DNA from 3 places in the Variovorax sp. J31P207 genome. Region 1 is predicted to be linked to each of the others. Evidence: riboswitches for the same ligand, from Rfam matches in the RefSeq annotation. Region 1 holds a riboswitch; each other region holds the start of a gene.
What was found. Region 1 has a riboswitch for thiamine pyrophosphate ahead of QTI68_RS08750 (LuxE/PaaK family acyltransferase). Riboswitches for the same ligand answer to the same signal wherever they lie in the genome.
Positions count from the first base shown of each region.

Region 2: it holds a riboswitch for thiamine pyrophosphate, as region 1 does, so the genes downstream of both, QTI68_RS35915 (purine-cytosine permease family protein) here and QTI68_RS08750 (LuxE/PaaK family acyltransferase) in region 1, are expected to answer to the same signal.
Region 3: it holds a riboswitch for thiamine pyrophosphate, as region 1 does, so the genes downstream of both, thiC (phosphomethylpyrimidine synthase ThiC) here and QTI68_RS08750 (LuxE/PaaK family acyltransferase) in region 1, are expected to answer to the same signal.

Region 1 covers NZ_JASZYN010000002.1:662,888-668,248, reverse strand. Annotated here, with positions in the region: gene QTI68_RS08755 (acyl-CoA reductase) at 1-1,010, opposite strand, end outside; gene QTI68_RS08750 (LuxE/PaaK family acyltransferase) at 1,007-2,119, opposite strand; TPP riboswitch at 2,188-2,281, opposite strand; gene QTI68_RS08745 (hypothetical protein) at 2,705-3,130, shown strand; gene QTI68_RS08740 (DeoR/GlpR family DNA-binding transcription regulator) at 3,150-3,920, opposite strand; gene QTI68_RS08735 (NUDIX hydrolase) at 4,016-4,627, shown strand; gene QTI68_RS08730 (hypothetical protein) at 5,002-5,361, shown strand, end outside.
Region 2 covers NZ_JASZYN010000018.1:112,629-117,989, reverse strand. Annotated here, with positions in the region: gene QTI68_RS35935 (sulfate adenylyltransferase subunit 1) at 1-906, shown strand, start outside; gene fdxA (ferredoxin FdxA) at 950-1,279, shown strand; gene QTI68_RS35925 (NAD(P)/FAD-dependent oxidoreductase) at 1,237-2,301, shown strand; gene QTI68_RS35920 (phosphatase PAP2 family protein) at 2,379-2,963, shown strand; TPP riboswitch at 3,016-3,125, shown strand; gene QTI68_RS35915 (purine-cytosine permease family protein) at 3,197-4,534, shown strand; gene thiD (bifunctional hydroxymethylpyrimidine kinase/phosphomethylpyrimidine kinase) at 4,479-5,324, opposite strand.
Region 3 covers NZ_JASZYN010000023.1:35,164-40,524, reverse strand. Annotated here, with positions in the region: gene QTI68_RS38300 (patatin-like phospholipase family protein) at 1-1,329, opposite strand, end outside; gene QTI68_RS38295 (HAD family hydrolase) at 1,339-2,031, opposite strand; gene thiC (phosphomethylpyrimidine synthase ThiC) at 2,074-3,954, opposite strand; TPP riboswitch at 4,037-4,142, opposite strand; gene QTI68_RS38285 (VTT domain-containing protein) at 4,170-5,135, opposite strand; gene QTI68_RS38280 (DUF3047 domain-containing protein) at 5,171-5,361, opposite strand, start outside.

The DNA.
Region 1 (5,361 bases):
GAGAGGGCCCGACGCGGGAAGCGGTGCTGCAGGTTGGCGAGTTCGCTCGCCAGGTACTGCGCGAACTCGCGCGGCGACACCCGGCCGCCGCGTTCGACGTAGAAGACATGCGGGGAGTAGCAGCCTTGCTGGTCATAGCGCATCACGTCCCAGGCGGCCAAGCGCGCCGTCGCCGGGGCTTTCAGGACGTCGAGGGCCGAGGCGCTGACCAGGCCGAAGCCCAGCTTGTGGCCGTAGGCCAGGAAGCGTGTCGTGACCGGCAGCCGGCGCCGGATCTGGTCCAGCGCATCGTTGCCGCCATAGGCCAGCACCGTGTCCGCCTCGGCATACAGCGCCGTCGCCTGTTCCTCGTCGCCGCCCTTCCACCACACCACGGCCAGGCAATCGGCCAGGGGCGGGTGGACTTCGGCCAGCAGCCGCGCGAACAGGCCCGCGAACAGCGGCTCCGCGCTCGGCAGCTTGCCGATGTTTCCGGCCTTCACGAGCAGCCCGCAGACCAGGCTCCAGAGCGCAATGGCCGGCACGTTGCCGGCCCAGACGTGGACCAGCAGTTCCGGCCCGAAGGCCTTCGCCGCGCCGCCCTTGGGACGCGGCTGGAATTCGTCCAGCAGCTTGGGATTGGCGAAATCCTCGGCGACGAAGCGATGCAGCTGCGGTGCACGAAAGGTCTTGAAGAAGGCCGTGAGGCCGAGGCGGACCATCTCGGCGTCGTAGCCGGTGACGATCGGCAGCAGGTGGTCGAGCTCCCTGCGGTACGGGTCGGCCGGGTCCAGCAGCCGAGCCATCGCGCGATCGACGACGTCCACGATCCCGGACACGGTCATGGTCTTCAGATGGCGGCGGCTGGCCTGCCCGACACGCACGGCGAGGGTGCGCATCTGATCCGGACGCAGCACCGGAACGGCGACCTCGAGCCGGGTGGGGCCCGATTCGAAGCGCAGGGCCTGCCACTGCACGTCCGCCGGCGCCAGGCCCGGCAGGTAGCCGGCGGTCGCATGCAGCGTCGTCATGCGGCGGCCCGGATGAACTCCTCCACCGCCAGCGAGCAGCCCTTGGCCTGCGCGCCCTCGGCGCGACCGAGCAGCAGGAAGCCACCGTCCGCCGCCAGGCCCACGTCCTCGGTCAGGATGGTGGTCACCGAATTGAAATTGGCCAGATCGCAGTGGACCAGGATCCCGCGCTCGGCAGGCCCGACTTCACGGCCCGTGAGCGGGTCGACCAGGCGCGAGCGGATCCAGTGCGGCCCGGACTTGACCGACGGCACCGACACATTGCCCGCATCGTAGAACTGCGTGCTCAGCTCGGTCATGCCATACATGTTGATACAGTGCGATCGCTCGATGCCGAGCAGCGCGGACAGCTCCGCATAGAAGGTGTCGAGCGGCAGGTCGCGCGACTGTCCCTTGTAGCCGCCGGTGTCCAGCACCCGGCTGCCCGCCGGCAGGCGGAACGACTGGCCGCGCCGCTTGAGCTCGTCGATCAGGTGCACGAAGCTGTAGCTGGCGCCGAGCAGGGCGAAAGGCTCGCCGCGCTGCTGTGCATCCGACAGGGCCTCGCAGAGGCCCGGCAGGTCTACCCCCTGCGGGCTCATGAAGTAACGGCTCTCCGCGGTGCCGAACGCCTCCACGGCCAGCGCCAGATAGTGGGCCAGCGAGGAATTGGCCAGCACGGTCTCGGTGGGGAACAGGATGCCCATGCGCATCGGGCCGTGCTCCTGCATGAAGCGCTGCGCGAAGTTGCGGGTCATCGAGCGGTCGTAGACCGCCAGCGTCGGATGGAAGTGGCGGCCCTTGACCTCGCTGCGGGTGGTGCCGCTGGTCATGAAGACCCGGTCGGTGGCGGCCGGCGGCTCGCAGCGCAGCGGCAGTTCCTTGAAGGCGTCGATCGGTACTGCCGGGATGTCGCTCCAGCGCTTCACGCTTCGCGGGGTCGCGCCGCGCCGCTGGCAGAAGCGCTTGTAGGGCTGGTTGTTGGCGTACTGGTAGGCGAACAGGCGCAACGCCAGGCCATCGAAGGCGGCGTCGGTGCAACCGTCTTGCGCGATGAAAGCGAGGACGGCAGCGACCACTTCGCCGGCTGCCGCCGTGGACGCAGGTGGATTCGCAGAGGAGTTGTGCATGAGGCCTTCTCGGTGACCGTGAAACGGGTGCTCCGAAGGCCGCTTCGGGGTCGGCAGGATGCGCCGATGACCCAAGCAACTGCTCTTCTTCCGCCGGTGCTAACCGGTTCAAGTTCGCGGGTTTGAATCTCAGCACTGTGGCGTGCACCCCGGAGCATTGCGGATTTTAGGCGCATTCGCGCCTGCCGCGGCGGCGGCGGCGCTTCTCCATGCGAGGCCCGCTCGAACGGGAATGCACGGCCGCCGTAGCTGTGAACGGCAGCTGCCCGGCAGCTCGGCTCCCTCGATTTGCACCAAGCGAATGACAGGACTACCATGTTGCTGACCGCCCGGGGGTGTCAGCCGTTGCGCTCGGCAGGCTGTTTCACTTGACCCGGTGTGGTCTCGATGAGGGTTGAGAGCGGCCAAGCGCTGGAGAACCGTGATTGCTCAACGCAACTTTTCCGTCGGACTGCCATTGGGGTTCGCTCCGCGGTCGCTCACGCGAGTGCGGCCACGCCCAAAGGTCATCGCTTGGCTCGATCCATGCCTCAGAGCCAACGATGCGTCCGGTGCGGAGCAGTTCCATGGCGCAAGGCTCACATCATGAGTAACCGGCGCATCCTCATCGTGGCGCACCGGACCGCGGCCTCGCCCAAGCTGCTCGCTGCGGTCGCCGAGCGGGCCGCACGCGAGCCGTGCGAGTTCACGCTCTTGGTTCCTCGGCCGTATTGGGACCCGGACACCGAGGAGGCGGCCATCACGCTCGAGCTCGCGATTCCGCTGCTCGACACGGCCGCGGGCTCACATGTGCAAGGGATCGTCGGGGCCACCGACCCGTACGAGGCCGTGCGCCAGACACTCGAGCGCGAGAAATACGACGAGGTCATCATCTCGACGCTGCCAGAGCGGATCTCACGGTGGTTGCACCTCGACCTTGCCCACCGCATCGAGCGGTTCGGCGTGCCCGTGAGCGTCGTCACTGCGGACCAGGCGGAGCGCACCCTCTCGCCAGGAGCCGGGTCGAGCTGATCGGATGCCGAGGGCAAACTCAACGCGCATCGCCGTCCGCGCGAACCAGCCCCACGCCGGCCTTGCGCAATGGCTCGATCAGTTTTCTCGACGCCTGCGTCGAATGCACGATGCGTCCTGCGCGCTTGAGCGGATGAACCTGCCAGGCCGAAACAGCGCCGAGCTTTTCGGAAGAAGCCAGCACCACGGTCTCGGCTGACGCATCCATCAGCGCGCGCTTGACCTGCGCCTCCTCCATGTCGCCCGTGGTGAGCCCAGCCTCTGCCTGCACGCCGGTGACGCCCATGAAGTAGGTGTCGGCGCGAATGCGGGATATGGCCTCCATCGTGGCCGCCCCCACCGTGACGACCGAATGCTTGAACAGGCGACCGCCCAGCAGGACGACCTCGACGTCTGCGTGGGAGACCAGTTCGACCGCCACCGACGGGCTGTGGGTGACGACCGTCGCGCGCAGGTTCAGGGGCAGGTGCCGCACCAGTTGCACGGCGGTCGTGCCGCCATCGATGAAAACCACTTGCCCGCCAAGGACGAGCCCCGCCGCGGCGCGTCCTATCGCCACCTTTTCCTCCGGCACGAGCTGCATGCGCCGCGCGAAATCGCCTTCGGCCGCTGCCACGGGCAAGGCACCGCCGTGCACGCGCTTGAGCAGTCCTTGCGCCGCCAACTCGCGCAGATCGCGCCGAATCGAATCCTCCGACAAGCCCAGTTGGGCGCCGAGATCCTTCGCGACGATGCTGCCTTCGCGACGAAGCAATGAAAGGATGTGTTGCTTGCGCTGGCTTGTCAGCATTTCATGTCCTTCGATCGAGGGTTTTCGCACCGCACGGAAACTCGCTTGCACGATATTTCTTGGTTTTACACGATTCTACCCATATGATCGGCGCCATGAATCTGCGAGACCGCGTGCGGGTGCGCGAAGTCACCCTGCTCTCCGACAACTGGTACACCCTGAAGACGACGAGCTTCGACTGGCTGCGCAGTGACGGCCAGTGGCAGCGCATGAACCGGGAAACCTATGACCGCGGCAATGGCGCCACGCTGCTGCCCTATGACCTCGCGCGCCGCACGGTGCTGCTGACGCGGCAGTTCCGCTACCCGGCGTTCGTGAACGGTTGCGGCGACCTGTTGATCGAGGCGGCCGCGGGTCTGCTGGACGACGCCGAACCCGAGCAACGCATCCGGGCGGAGGTCGAGGAAGAACTGGGCTACCGGCTCGGGCCGGTGCGCAAGATCTTCGAATGCTTCATGAGCCCGGGTTCCGTCACAGAGCGCCTGCACTTCTTCGTCGCGCCCTATGACAGTTCGATGCGCATCGGCGCTGGTGGTGGACTGGCCGAGGAAGGGGAAGACATCGAGGTGCTGGAACTGAGCATCGACGATGCGTTGGCCAGGGTGGCCGATGGGCGTATTGCGGATGCCAAGACCGTCATGCTTCTGCTGCACGCCCAACTGCATGTGTTTGCGCCGAAATGCGCCACAGCAGACATATCTCGCTAACTGGTAACCCCGATGCTCCGAGCTGCGTGGAGATACCGATGACCGCAGCGTGCGGATAGGTCTCACGCACAGCCTGTACGGCACGGGCCGTCTCGTCGCCGCGCGAGCGCGGATCCGGCAGATCCAGGATGACCAGATCCACGGTGTTGTCGGACGCGAGCTCGCGCGAGTTGAGCGTTGATTGCAGGACGATCAACGATTCATTGCAGATGAAACGGGGAGGCTTGCGATATGCAATCCGACGGCAACCTGCCCCACCGACAGTAGAGACACCCAAGCAGACGCGAGTCGCAGGGTTGCTCCGTGAGAGTGCCGGTTGCGCGTCTGCCGGTGCTGTCTCTACCCATTCATCCAGACGCGTGAAGGAAATCATCATGAAGAAGTTCAATGCAACGATGGGCCTGCTGGCCGTCAGCCTCGCCCTCACGGCCACCGCGGCGTCGGCCCAGGTGTCCCGCGCTGAAGTCCAGGCGCAACTGAAGGCCGCGCAGGCCAGCGGCCAGCTCGCTGCCCTCACCGGCGAGGACAGCGGCTCGGCCTACCTCGCGGCGCACTTCCACTCCACCGAGTCCCGCGGCGAAGTGAAGGACGAAGTCAAGGAAGCCCGCGCCGAAGGCACGCTGAATGCGCTGGACGGCAGCGACAGCGGTTCGTTCTACCTTGCGAAGCATCAGGTCCTGACCACGCCGCGCGCTGAAGTCAAATCTGAACTCGCGCAAGCCGCAAAGAACGGC
Region 2 (5,361 bases), on a different contig from region 1:
CTTCCGCAGACCCGCCGCCACACCCTGCTGTGCCATCTGCTGCGCGTGCAGTCGATCGTGTTCGCGGTCAACAAGCTCGATGCCATCGACGATGCCGAGCTGGCTTTCGAACGGATTTCGGAGGCGCTCGCGAACTTCGCCGAAGCGGCTGGCGTGCAGGTCGCCGCCACGGTGCCGATCTCCGCGCTCAAGGGCTGGAACGTGGCGTCGCGCCACCCCGACTGGGCCGGCTACAAGGGCCCGAGCCTGCTCGAACTGCTCGAGCAGCTGCCGGTCACCGCGCAGGACGAGGCCGTGCCCTTCGCCTTCCCGGTGCAATGGGTCGAGAAGTTCTCGGCCTCGGCCGACACCTCGCGCGGCCGCCGCGTGTTCTGGGGCCGGGTCGCCAGCGGCCACATCGAGCCCGGCCAGCGCATCGCCGTGCTGCCGAGCAACCAGCACGCCACCGTGGCCCAGGTGCTGAGCCACACGCGCGAGCCCAAGGCCGTGCATGCGGGCCACAGCGCCGGCATCGTGCTCGACCGCGAACTCGACGTCTCGCGCGGCGACTGGCTGCTGGCGCCCGACGCCTTCGAGCCGGTGCGCGAGATCACCGCCACGGTGGCCTGGCTCGACGACGAGCCGCTGGTCGCCGGCCGGGTCTACTGGGCGCTGCAGGGCCATCGCTGGGTCAAGGCCAAGGTGGCGCGCATCATCGACCGCGTGAACATCACGACCCTCGACGCCGAGCCGACCGACAAGCTCGAAGCCAACGCCATCGGCGACGTGGTGCTGTCGCTGCAGCAGCCGCTCGCCGTGCTGCCCTTCACCCAGTCGCGCACCTTGGGCTCGCTGATCCTGGTCGATACCGCCTCGCATCGCACCTCCGCTGCGGTGCTGGTGCGGCCTGCCGCCACAAAGGCCTAAAATTCGGGGTTTTCCCGATCATTCCCTTCCGCTTGCCAAGAAAATGACCCACGTCGTCTCCGAATCCTGCATCCGCTGCAAATACACCGATTGCGTCGACGTCTGTCCGGTCGACTGCTTCCGTGAAGGGCCGAACATGCTGGTCATCGATCCCGACGAGTGCATCGACTGCGCGGTCTGCATCCCCGAGTGCCCGGTGAACGCGATCTACGCCGAAGAAGACCTGCCGGCCAACCAGCTGGCCTTCATCAAGCTCAACGCCGAACTGGCGCTGGCCGACGGCTGGAAGAGCATCACCAAGCGCAAGCCGGCGCTGCCCGATGCCGACGAGTGGAAAGACAAGACCGACAAGATCGGGGAGTTGGTGCGCTGAGTACGCCAGCTGCGCCCATCGAAACCGATGCGCTGATCATCGGCGCGGGCCCGGTCGGGCTGTTCCAGGCCTTCCAGCTCGGCCTGCTCGAGATTTCCTGCCACATCGTCGACGCCCTGCCGCGCGCGGGCGGCCAGTGCGTGGCGCTGTACGGCGACAAGCCGATCTACGACATCCCCGGCACGCCGGTCACGACCGGCCGCGGCCTGGCCGAATCCCTGCTGCAGCAGATCGCGCCGTTCAAGCCGCGCATCCACTTCGACGAGCAGGTCGCGACGCTGGTCCGCCAGGACGACGGCCGCCTGCTGCTCGGGACCTCGCGCGGCAACGCCTTCCTTTGCAAGACGGTCTTCATTGCCGCCGGCGTCGGCGCCTTCGTCCCGCGGCGCATCGCGGTCGAAGGCATCGCCAGCCTCGAAGGCACGCGGCTTTTCTACCACCCCGACGCCCTCGAACGCTTTGCGGGCCAGTCGGTGATCGTCCACGGCGGCGACGATGCCGCGCTGGAGACCGCGCTGGCACTGCTGCCGCTGGCCAGGGCGGTCACGCTGCTGCATCGCCGGGACGTCTTCCAGGCCGAGGAGGCCACGGTCGCGGCACTGCGCGAGCGCATCGCCGCCGGCGCCCTTCGGCTCCAGGTCGGGCAGCCGGTCGGTTTCGACCCGGCCCATCTGCAGGTCGCCACGCCCGACGCGCAGACCGTCGCGCTGCCCTTCGACGCCCTGATCGGCTGCCTGGGCATCTCGCCGCGGCTCGGGCCGATCGCCGACTGGGGACTGGCGCTCGAGCGCAAGCAGCTGCCGGTCGACACCGAGAAGTACCAGACCCAGGAGCGCGGGATCTTCGCCGTCGGCGACATCAACAGCTACCCCGGCAAGAAGAAGCTGATCGTCTGCGGCTTCCACGAGGCCACGCTGGCGGCCTGGGGCGCGGCGGCGATCGTGTTTCCCGACAAGTCGATTCCGCTGCAGTACACCACCACCAGCACGCGGCTGCACACGCTGCTCGGGGTCGCCCACTGAGAACCGATCGATGCCTGAACCGGAGGTGAACACCGCGTTCATGGTGGGGACACCCGCTGGCCTTAGGATCGCCTGACATGCAGGACGTCAACATCTCTCTTTTCCAATGGCTCGGCGCTGGCCATGCGCCCGACGCGCAGTTCCTCTGGCTGGCGACGCTGTTGGCCGAGGGAACGTCCTGGCTCTGCCTGGTGCTGCTGGCCGTGGCCGCCTGGCGGCAGCCCGCACAACGCGGCTACCTGATGGCGACCCTGGCCGCCGCCGGCGCCGCCGCGCTGGCCGCGCATGCGCTGGCCCAGGCTCTCAACCTCCCCAGGCCCTTCGTCGCCGGCCTGAGCCCGAACTACATCGCCCACGGGGCCAGGGGTTCGCTGCCGAGCGCGCATGCGAGCGTGATGTTCACACTGGCACTGGTGCTCTGTCTGCGCCCGGCCTTGCGAACGCTCGGCCTCGCGGTGTTCGCGATCGCGCTGGTCACCGGCTGGGCCCGCATCTACGTCGGCGCCCATTTCCCCTTCGACATCGCCGCCGGGCTCGCACTGGCGATCGTGATCACGGGGCTGTTCTGGCTGCTGGCTGTCGGCGTGCGCCGCATCGTCCTGCCGCTGATCGCCCGCGACGATGCGCGCTCGGCAAAGCCCACGGGCACTCCCGCCGCCTGAGCGGACCCGCCGGCCCCGGCCGGCTCTACAATCGACCTGCTTCGCCTGACGGAAGCAACGCTAGGGGTGCCGGCCCGCAACACGCAGTTGCAGGCTGGCTGAGAGAGTCCCTTTGAACCTGACTGAGGTAATCCTCGCGCAGGGAAGCTGGTCCGGCGGCCGCCACGTTTTCTCGCGCGGCGGTCGGGTCGCCGGCCTCGCCCACCTGCCACACACTTGCATGGAGCAATTGGATGGCAAGCACAACCCATGAACAGGCCTCGGCCGCGGCCAACGAGGCGCTGACGCCGCTGGGCGAATCGCACCGCGTCTTCCAGTGGCGCGACCACATGGCGCTCTGGTTCAGCCTGGGCGTCGGCCTGCTGGTGATGCAGATCGGCGCCTACCTGGTGCCCGCGGTCGGCACCCGCGACGCGATGCTGGCGATCGTGCTGGGCTCCTGCATAGGCGCCGGCCTGCTGGCCTGGACGGCCCGTGTCGGCTGCGAAAGCGGCCTGGCCAGCGCCGGCCTCATGAACGCCACCTACGGCAGCGCCTTCGCGCGGCTGCCGGTGCTGCTCAACATCGTGCAGCTCATCGGCTGGACCACCTTCGAGCTCGTGATCATGCGCGAAGGCACCCAGGCCATCGGCGCGCAGGCATTCGGCTGGTCGCTCGGCGGCCCGCTGGGCACCGTCCTGACGACGCTGCTGTGGGGCGCCGTGCTGCTGGCCTTGCTGGCCGGCTCGATGGTCAAGCTGGTGCGCCGCTTCGTGAGCCGCTTCGGCCTGCCGCTGGTGGTGCTCTCGCTGGCCTGGCTGACCTGGCAGTTCGCAGCCCGGCTCCACGCCAAGGGACTGGAGACCTTCTGGACCCGCCCCGGCGACGGCTCGATGGGCATGTTCGGCGCGCTCGACCTGGTGATCGCCATGCCGGTCTCGTGGCTGCCGCTGGTGGCCGACTACGCACGCCACGGCAAGCGCAGCACGGGCGGCCTGGGCGGCGCCTTCAGCGGCACCTGGATCGGCTATGTGCTGGCCAACATCTGGTGCTACGCGCTCGGCGTGATGGTCGTGAGCGTCGCCGAGCCCGGCACCGACCTGGTCGCCGCCCTGCTGCTGGCCCAGGGCGGCCTGGTCGCACTCGGCCTGATCCTGATCGACGAGCTCGACAATGCCTACGGCGATGTCTACTCGGGCTCGGTGTCGGCCCACAGCCTGCAGCCGCGCTGGAGCGTACGGCGCTGGGGCCTGCTGCTGGCCGCGGTCTGCATCGGCTTCGCGCTGGTGCTGCCGATGCACACGCTCGAACCCTTCCTGCTGCTGCTGAGTTCGGTGTTCGTGCCGCTCTACGGCGTCATCCTCGGCCGGCTCGGCACCGGCAACGCGCCGGTGCCGCTGGCGAGCCGCCAGGTCGACCTGGCCGCCGCCGCCATCTGGATCGGCGGCATCGGGGTCTACCACGCCTGCGCCGCCTGGGCGCCGCAGTGGGGCTCGGCGTTGCCGACCCTGGCCCTGACCTTCGTGCTGGCCCTGGTCACGCGCCCGGCACAGGCAGGCGGACGCTCGGCACTGGCGCAAAGCCGTGGTTGAGGGGACCGTGACCGGCGCCGACCTGCATGTGCGCGCCCGCCGCCATGGCGGCCACGACATAGCCGCGGGCGCGTTCCACCGCCTCGGGCAGCCCGTGGCCGAGCGCCAGGTGGGCGGCGATCGCCGACGACAGCGTGCAGCCCGTGCCATGCAGATTGCGGCTCGCGATGCGGGTGGAAGACAGGCGCAGCCGCTCGCCGTCGGCCTCGGCCAGCAGGTCGACCACGTCGTCGCCCGGCAGGTGGCCGCCCTTGAGCAGCACCGCCCTGGCACCCAGGGCGAGCAGTTCGGTGGCCGCGTCGTCGAGCGCATCGACGCCGTCGATCGCATGGCCGATCAGCAGCGCCGCTTCGTCGAGGTTGGGCGTGACGACGGTCGCGCGCGGGAACAGTTCGCGCACCAGCACAGCCACCGTCTCGGCGGCGATCAGACGGTCGCCGCTGGTGGCGACCATGACCGGATCGAGCACCACGTTGGGCAGCTTGTAGTGGTCGATGGCCCAGGCCACCACTTCGACAATCTCGGGCGCATGCAGCATGCCGAGCTTGACCGCGTCGACGCCGATGTCCTCGACCACCGCCTGGATCTGCGCCTTCAGGAAGGCCGGCGGCACGCCGTGGATGCCCGACACGCCGAGCGTGTTCTGCGCCGTCAGCGCGGTGATCGCGGTCATCCCGTAGCAGCCGAGGGCCGAAAAGGTCTTCAGGTCGGCCTGGATGCCGGCGCCGCCGCCGCTGTCGGAGCCGGCGATCGAGAGCACGCGTGCGTAGCGGGAAAATGCAGAGGTCATGTTGAAAATTATCGGCCACGCACGCCGTGGCCCACGC
Region 3 (5,361 bases), on a different contig from region 1:
CGAGCGCTGCAGCACGCTGCGCCCCGCCGCGATCAGCCGCGTCACCTCGTCATCGCTGATCGAAAACGCGGTCGGCACCTGCATCAGCCGCTGACGCAGCTCGCCATCGGCGGCATCGCGCAGGTTGACCTGCACCACATGGATCTCGGCGTCGGGCGCGAACGCATCCGAGCCGTCGGCGCTGCGCGACTTGAGGTCCTCCCGCCATTGGCGCGCGGTGTCGAGCAGGAACTCCTGGGTCTCGAGCGTGGCGCGCGCGCCGGCACCGAACAGCAGCGTGTCGGCCACCGCGCGAACACCCGGCACCCGGTCGCTCTGGTCGATGTTGTTGGCCGGATCACGGGCCGAGTTGACGCTGATCACGATCAGCTTTCGCACGCTGCCACGCGGGATGCCGACCTCCTCGAAGCTCTCGCGCAGGCCGCCGCCGACCAGGGCGCGGTCGAGCAGCCGGCGCACCGCCAGGTTGTCGGCCACGCCGCCGTCGACCAGGTGGATGAAAGGGCGGCTCTGCGCATCGAGGTAGCTGTTGGCCTGCATGCGGAACATGCGGGCCCGGTAGTTGCCGCCGCCGCGCGCGGCGAGCCGCGGCACGATGCCGCGATCGCGGCACTCCTGCGAATAGTTCTTGAGCGTCAGCGGGCTCAGCAGGATCGGCACCGCCGACGAGGCCGCGACCGCGAACGACAGCGGCACGCTCTGCAGGTCCGAGCAGATCAGCTCGAACTGGTCGGCCGTGAATTCGAAGGACGTGCCCAGCGACATGTCGGTGGCCGCGATCACCAGCTGCGGATGGCGCGCGTTGCGCTCGATGTCGGCGTAGGTCTTGCCCTCGTAGATCTCGTCGAGCCGGCGCGCCAGCAGGTGGCTGCGGCCATACCAGGGCGAGGTCAGGTCATACAGGCTGCCCGGCCGCAGGGCCTGCAGGATCAGGCTGTTCTGGAAGTTCTGGCGCAGGAAGTCGCGCTCGAAGTCGGGCAGCTTGTCGGCACCGAAAGCCGCGTAGTAGGCCGCGAGGATGCTGCCGCCCGAGACCCCGCTGATCACGTCGGTGGCGTCGAGCAGGTCGGAGTGGCGGCCGTTCAGGTCGAACTTGGTGCGGCGCAGTTCCTCCAGCACGCCATAGCCGAAAGCGGCGGCACGCGCGCCGCCGCCGGAGAGCGTCACGGCGACCAGGATCGTCGGGTCGCGGCCCGACGCCGGCGCCATCAGGCTGGAGGTCGGCGGCGCCCGCTCGACCAGCGGCTCGTTGAGCCATGGCCGGATCGACGAACAGCCCGCCAGGCAGGCGGCGATCAGCAGACCACAGAGCGCGCGCAGGCCGGGCATGCGGTGGGTTCAGGCGAAGGCGGGGCGCCAGTCGGCCAGCAGTCCCGGCAGCTGCGCCATGTCGGTGAAGATCTGTGCCACGCCGACGGCCCGCAGCGCTTCGGGCCCGCTGTGGCCGAGATCGCTCGGGCTGTAGCCGAACACGGTGGCGCCGGCTGCGACGCCGGCCGTGGCCCCGGTGACCGTGTCCTCGACCACCGCGCAGCGCGCCGGGTCGACGCCGAGCGCCGCCGCCGCCGCCAGGTAGACGTCCGGCGCGGGCTTGGAGCGCGGGGTTTCGTGGCCGCTGAAGATCCGGCCTGCGAAGCAGTCCAGGATGCCGATCTTCTCGAGCTGCAGCTCGACCTTGTGACGATCGGCGCCCGAGGCGCAGGCAATGCGGCCGTCCAGCGCCGCGTGCAGCGCGCGCACCGCCAGGGCGGCGTTGGGAATCGCCAGCAAATCGCGCTCCAGCGCCTCGTTGCGGCGGCCGCGGAAGCCGTGCAGCCACTCGGGCGTGATCGCGAAGCCGGTCCTGGCCTCGATCAGCGCGGCTTCGTCCTTGACCGCCTTGCCGGTGAAGATCCGCATCGATTCCTCGGTGCTGATCGCCCAGCCGAGCTCGCCGAGCATCTCGGCGAGCACGCGGTTGGTGATGGGTTCGGAGTCGACCAGGACGCCGTCGCAGTCGAACAGGACGGCGTCGAAGGGAGGAGCTTTCATGGGAGCGATCGTAACAACGTCGCCCCACAGCGGCGTGACGACTCAGGCCGGCTGGATCGGAATGTAGATCTCGCCGCCGGCCGCCTTGAACTCCGCCGACTTGCCGGCCATGCCGTCCTCGACCGCGTCGGTCGCCTCGATGCCGCGCTGGGCGGCGTACTCGCGCACCTCCTGGGTGATCTTCATCGAGCAGAACTTGGGCCCGCACATCGAGCAGAAATGCGCCACCTTGCTGCTGTCCTTGGGCAGGGTCTCGTCGTGGAATTCGCGCGCGGTGTCGGGGTCGAGGCCGAGGTTGAACTGGTCCTGCCAGCGGAACTCGAAGCGCGCCTTCGACAGCGCGTCGTCGCGCGAGCGCGCACCCGGGTGCCCCTTGGCCACGTCGGCCGCGTGCGCCGCGATCTTGTACGCGATGATCCCCTGCTTGACGTCGTCGCGGTCCGGCAGGCCCAGGTGTTCCTTGGGCGTGACGTAGCACAGCATCGCGGTGCCGGCCCAGCCGATCATCGCGGCGCCGATCGCGCTGGCGATGTGGTCGTAGCCCGGCGCGATGTCGATGGTCAGCGGGCCCAGGGTGTAGAACGGCGCCTCGTGGCAGTGCTTCAGCTGCTCGTCCATGTTGGCCTGGATCAGGTGCATCGGCACGTGGCCCGGGCCCTCGATCATGGTCTGGACATCATGCTTCCAGGCGATCTGCGTCAGCTCTCCCAGGGTGCGCAATTCGGCGAACTGGGCCTCGTCATTGGCGTCCGAGGCGCAGCCCGGGCGCAGGCCGTCGCCGAGCGAGAAGCTCACGTCGTAGGCCTTCATGATGTCGCAGATGTCCTCGAAGTGGGTGTAGAGGAAGCTCTCCTTGTGGTGCGAGATGCACCACTTGGCCATGATCGAGCCGCCGCGCGAGACGATGCCGGTGCGCCGATCCGCCGTGAGATGGATGAAAGGCAGCCGCAGCCCGGCATGGATGGTGAAGTAGTCGACGCCCTGCTCGGCCTGCTCGATCAGCGTGTCGCGGTAGATCTCCCAGGTCAGGTCTTCGGCCACGCCGCCGACCTTCTCCAGCGCCTGGTAGATCGGCACCGTGCCGATCGGCACCGGGCTGTTGCGCACGATCCAGTCGCGCGTGGTGTGGATGTTGCGGCCGGTCGACAGGTCCATCACGTTGTCGGCGCCCCAGCGGATCGCCCACACCAGCTTCTCGACCTCTTCCTCGATGCTGGAGGTCACGGCGGAGTTGCCGATGTTGGCGTTGATCTTGACCTTGAAGTTGCGCCCGATCGCCATCGGCTCGACTTCCGGGTGGTTGATGTTGGCCGGAATGATGGCGCGGCCGCGCGCCACTTCGTCGCGCACGAACTCGGGCGTGATGATCTTCGGGATGCGGGCCCCCATCGGGTTGCCGGCCAGCCGCTTCTCGCGCGCCTCGTCGGCCATGTACTCGGCCATCCATTCGCGCCGGCCGTTCTCGCGCAGCGCGACATACTCCATCTCGGGCGTCACGATGCCGCGCCGGGCGTAGTGCATCTGCGTGACGTTGGCACCGGCCTTGGCGCGGCGCGGCGTGCGCTGCAGCGCGGCGGCGCCGGCGCGCAGCTCGGCGATGCGCTGGGCATCGCGGTCGGCATGGGTCGCGCCATCGTCCAGCGCGAGATGCAGGCGGCCCTCATAGCTTTCGGTGTCGTTGCGTTCGGAGATCCACGCATCGCGCACGCCGGGCAGCCCGCGGCGGACGTCGATGTCGGCCGCCGGATCGGTGTACGGGCCCGAGGTGTCGTAAAGAGACACCCGCTCGCCATTGGTCAGCGCCACTTCGCGCACCGGCACGCGCAAGTCGGGCCGGCTGCCGGCGATGGCGCCCTTGGTCGAGGCCGGGAAAGGCTCGCGCGTGAGCGTGAGCAGGGAAGCGAACTTGTCGCTGGCATTCATGCGGGGCACTCCAGTTCTTGAAAACAAAGGGTGCTCCGCGATGCCTCCGGACGGCATCGCTCCGGGAAAGGAAGTGGGGGTGCCGGGGAGTCGCAGCTCTTCTTACGCTGGTATGAACCAGATCAAGTTCGCGGGTTCGGCCGCTTGGCCATCTCAGCACGCATCTGCGTGCACCCCGGAGCGGGGCCGATTCTAGGTGCCTTGCGGCCCCGCGATCAAGCGGAGTGTGCCGCCGCCAGTGGCGGAACCGTCCGCATCGGCTCGGCGGCATGCAGCGCCACCCAGGCGTCGAGGCCGCCCGCCAGCACGCGCACGCGCGGCAGGCCGGCGCTCATCAGCACGCGCGCAGCCGCGATCGCCGTGGCGTCGTCGGGGCAATCGCAGAAGACGACCACTTCGCGGCCATCGGCGAAGGTCGAGAGCCGCTTCGGCAGCTGCTTCAGCCCGATGCCGATCGCGCCCGGGATCGCCCGGGCGTCGAGCGCGCGGGCCTCGTCCGAGCGGACGTCGATCACGGTCGGGCCGGCGCCCGCCGCCAGGGCCTCGCGCAAGGCTTCGACCTGGACGTGGACGATGTCGTCGACCCGCTGCGCCAGCCGGCGTTGCCGCCAGCGCCAGCCGATGAAGGCCGCCAGCGCCAGCACGCCGATCGCCAGCGCGCCCAGGCCGATGTTGGAGATCACCGCCAGCACGTCCTGGATCGCGGCATGGAAGATCCGGCCCACGAACAGGCAAAGCAGGGTCCAGATCAGCGCAGCCACGGTTTCGTAGGCCAGGAAACGCAGGTTCGACATGCCGAGGGCGCCGGCCATCGGCGGCGCCACCACCGAGACGCCGGGCACGAACTTGGCCGCGATCAGCGACCACCCGCCCCAGCGCCCGAGGATCGATTCGCTGCGCCGGACGCAGGAGTCGGGCGACAGCGAGATCCGGCACAGCAGCCGCATCACGCGGTAGCCCCAGCGGCGCCCGGCCAGGAACCAGACGCCGTCACCGAGGATGTTGCCGAGCACCGCGGCCAGCACCACCGCGACCAGGGACAGCTGCCCGCCGACCGTCAGCCCGCCCGCCACGACCAGGAACGGCACGGCCGGTACCGGCGCCCCGAGGCGCGTCGCGAGCGTGGCGGCGAAGACCAGGGCGACGCCCTGGCTGGCGAGGAGTGAAACGAAGTCGTTCATGGTTGTCGGAATGCGCAAGCCGGGCAGGCGAGTCCCTATTGGCCCTGGGCCGGCCGCTCGGCCGGCGCAGCGGCGGCCGGTGCCGCCACCGGCGGCGGGTTGCCGCGCAGGTCGAGCTCGGCGAAATAGGCGAGGCCGTGGCCGTGGGTATTGTCCGCGTCGGCCGAGATCGCCACCGCCGTCACGTCCGGCCGAATGTCGCCGGCCTCTTCACCGAAGGCACGGC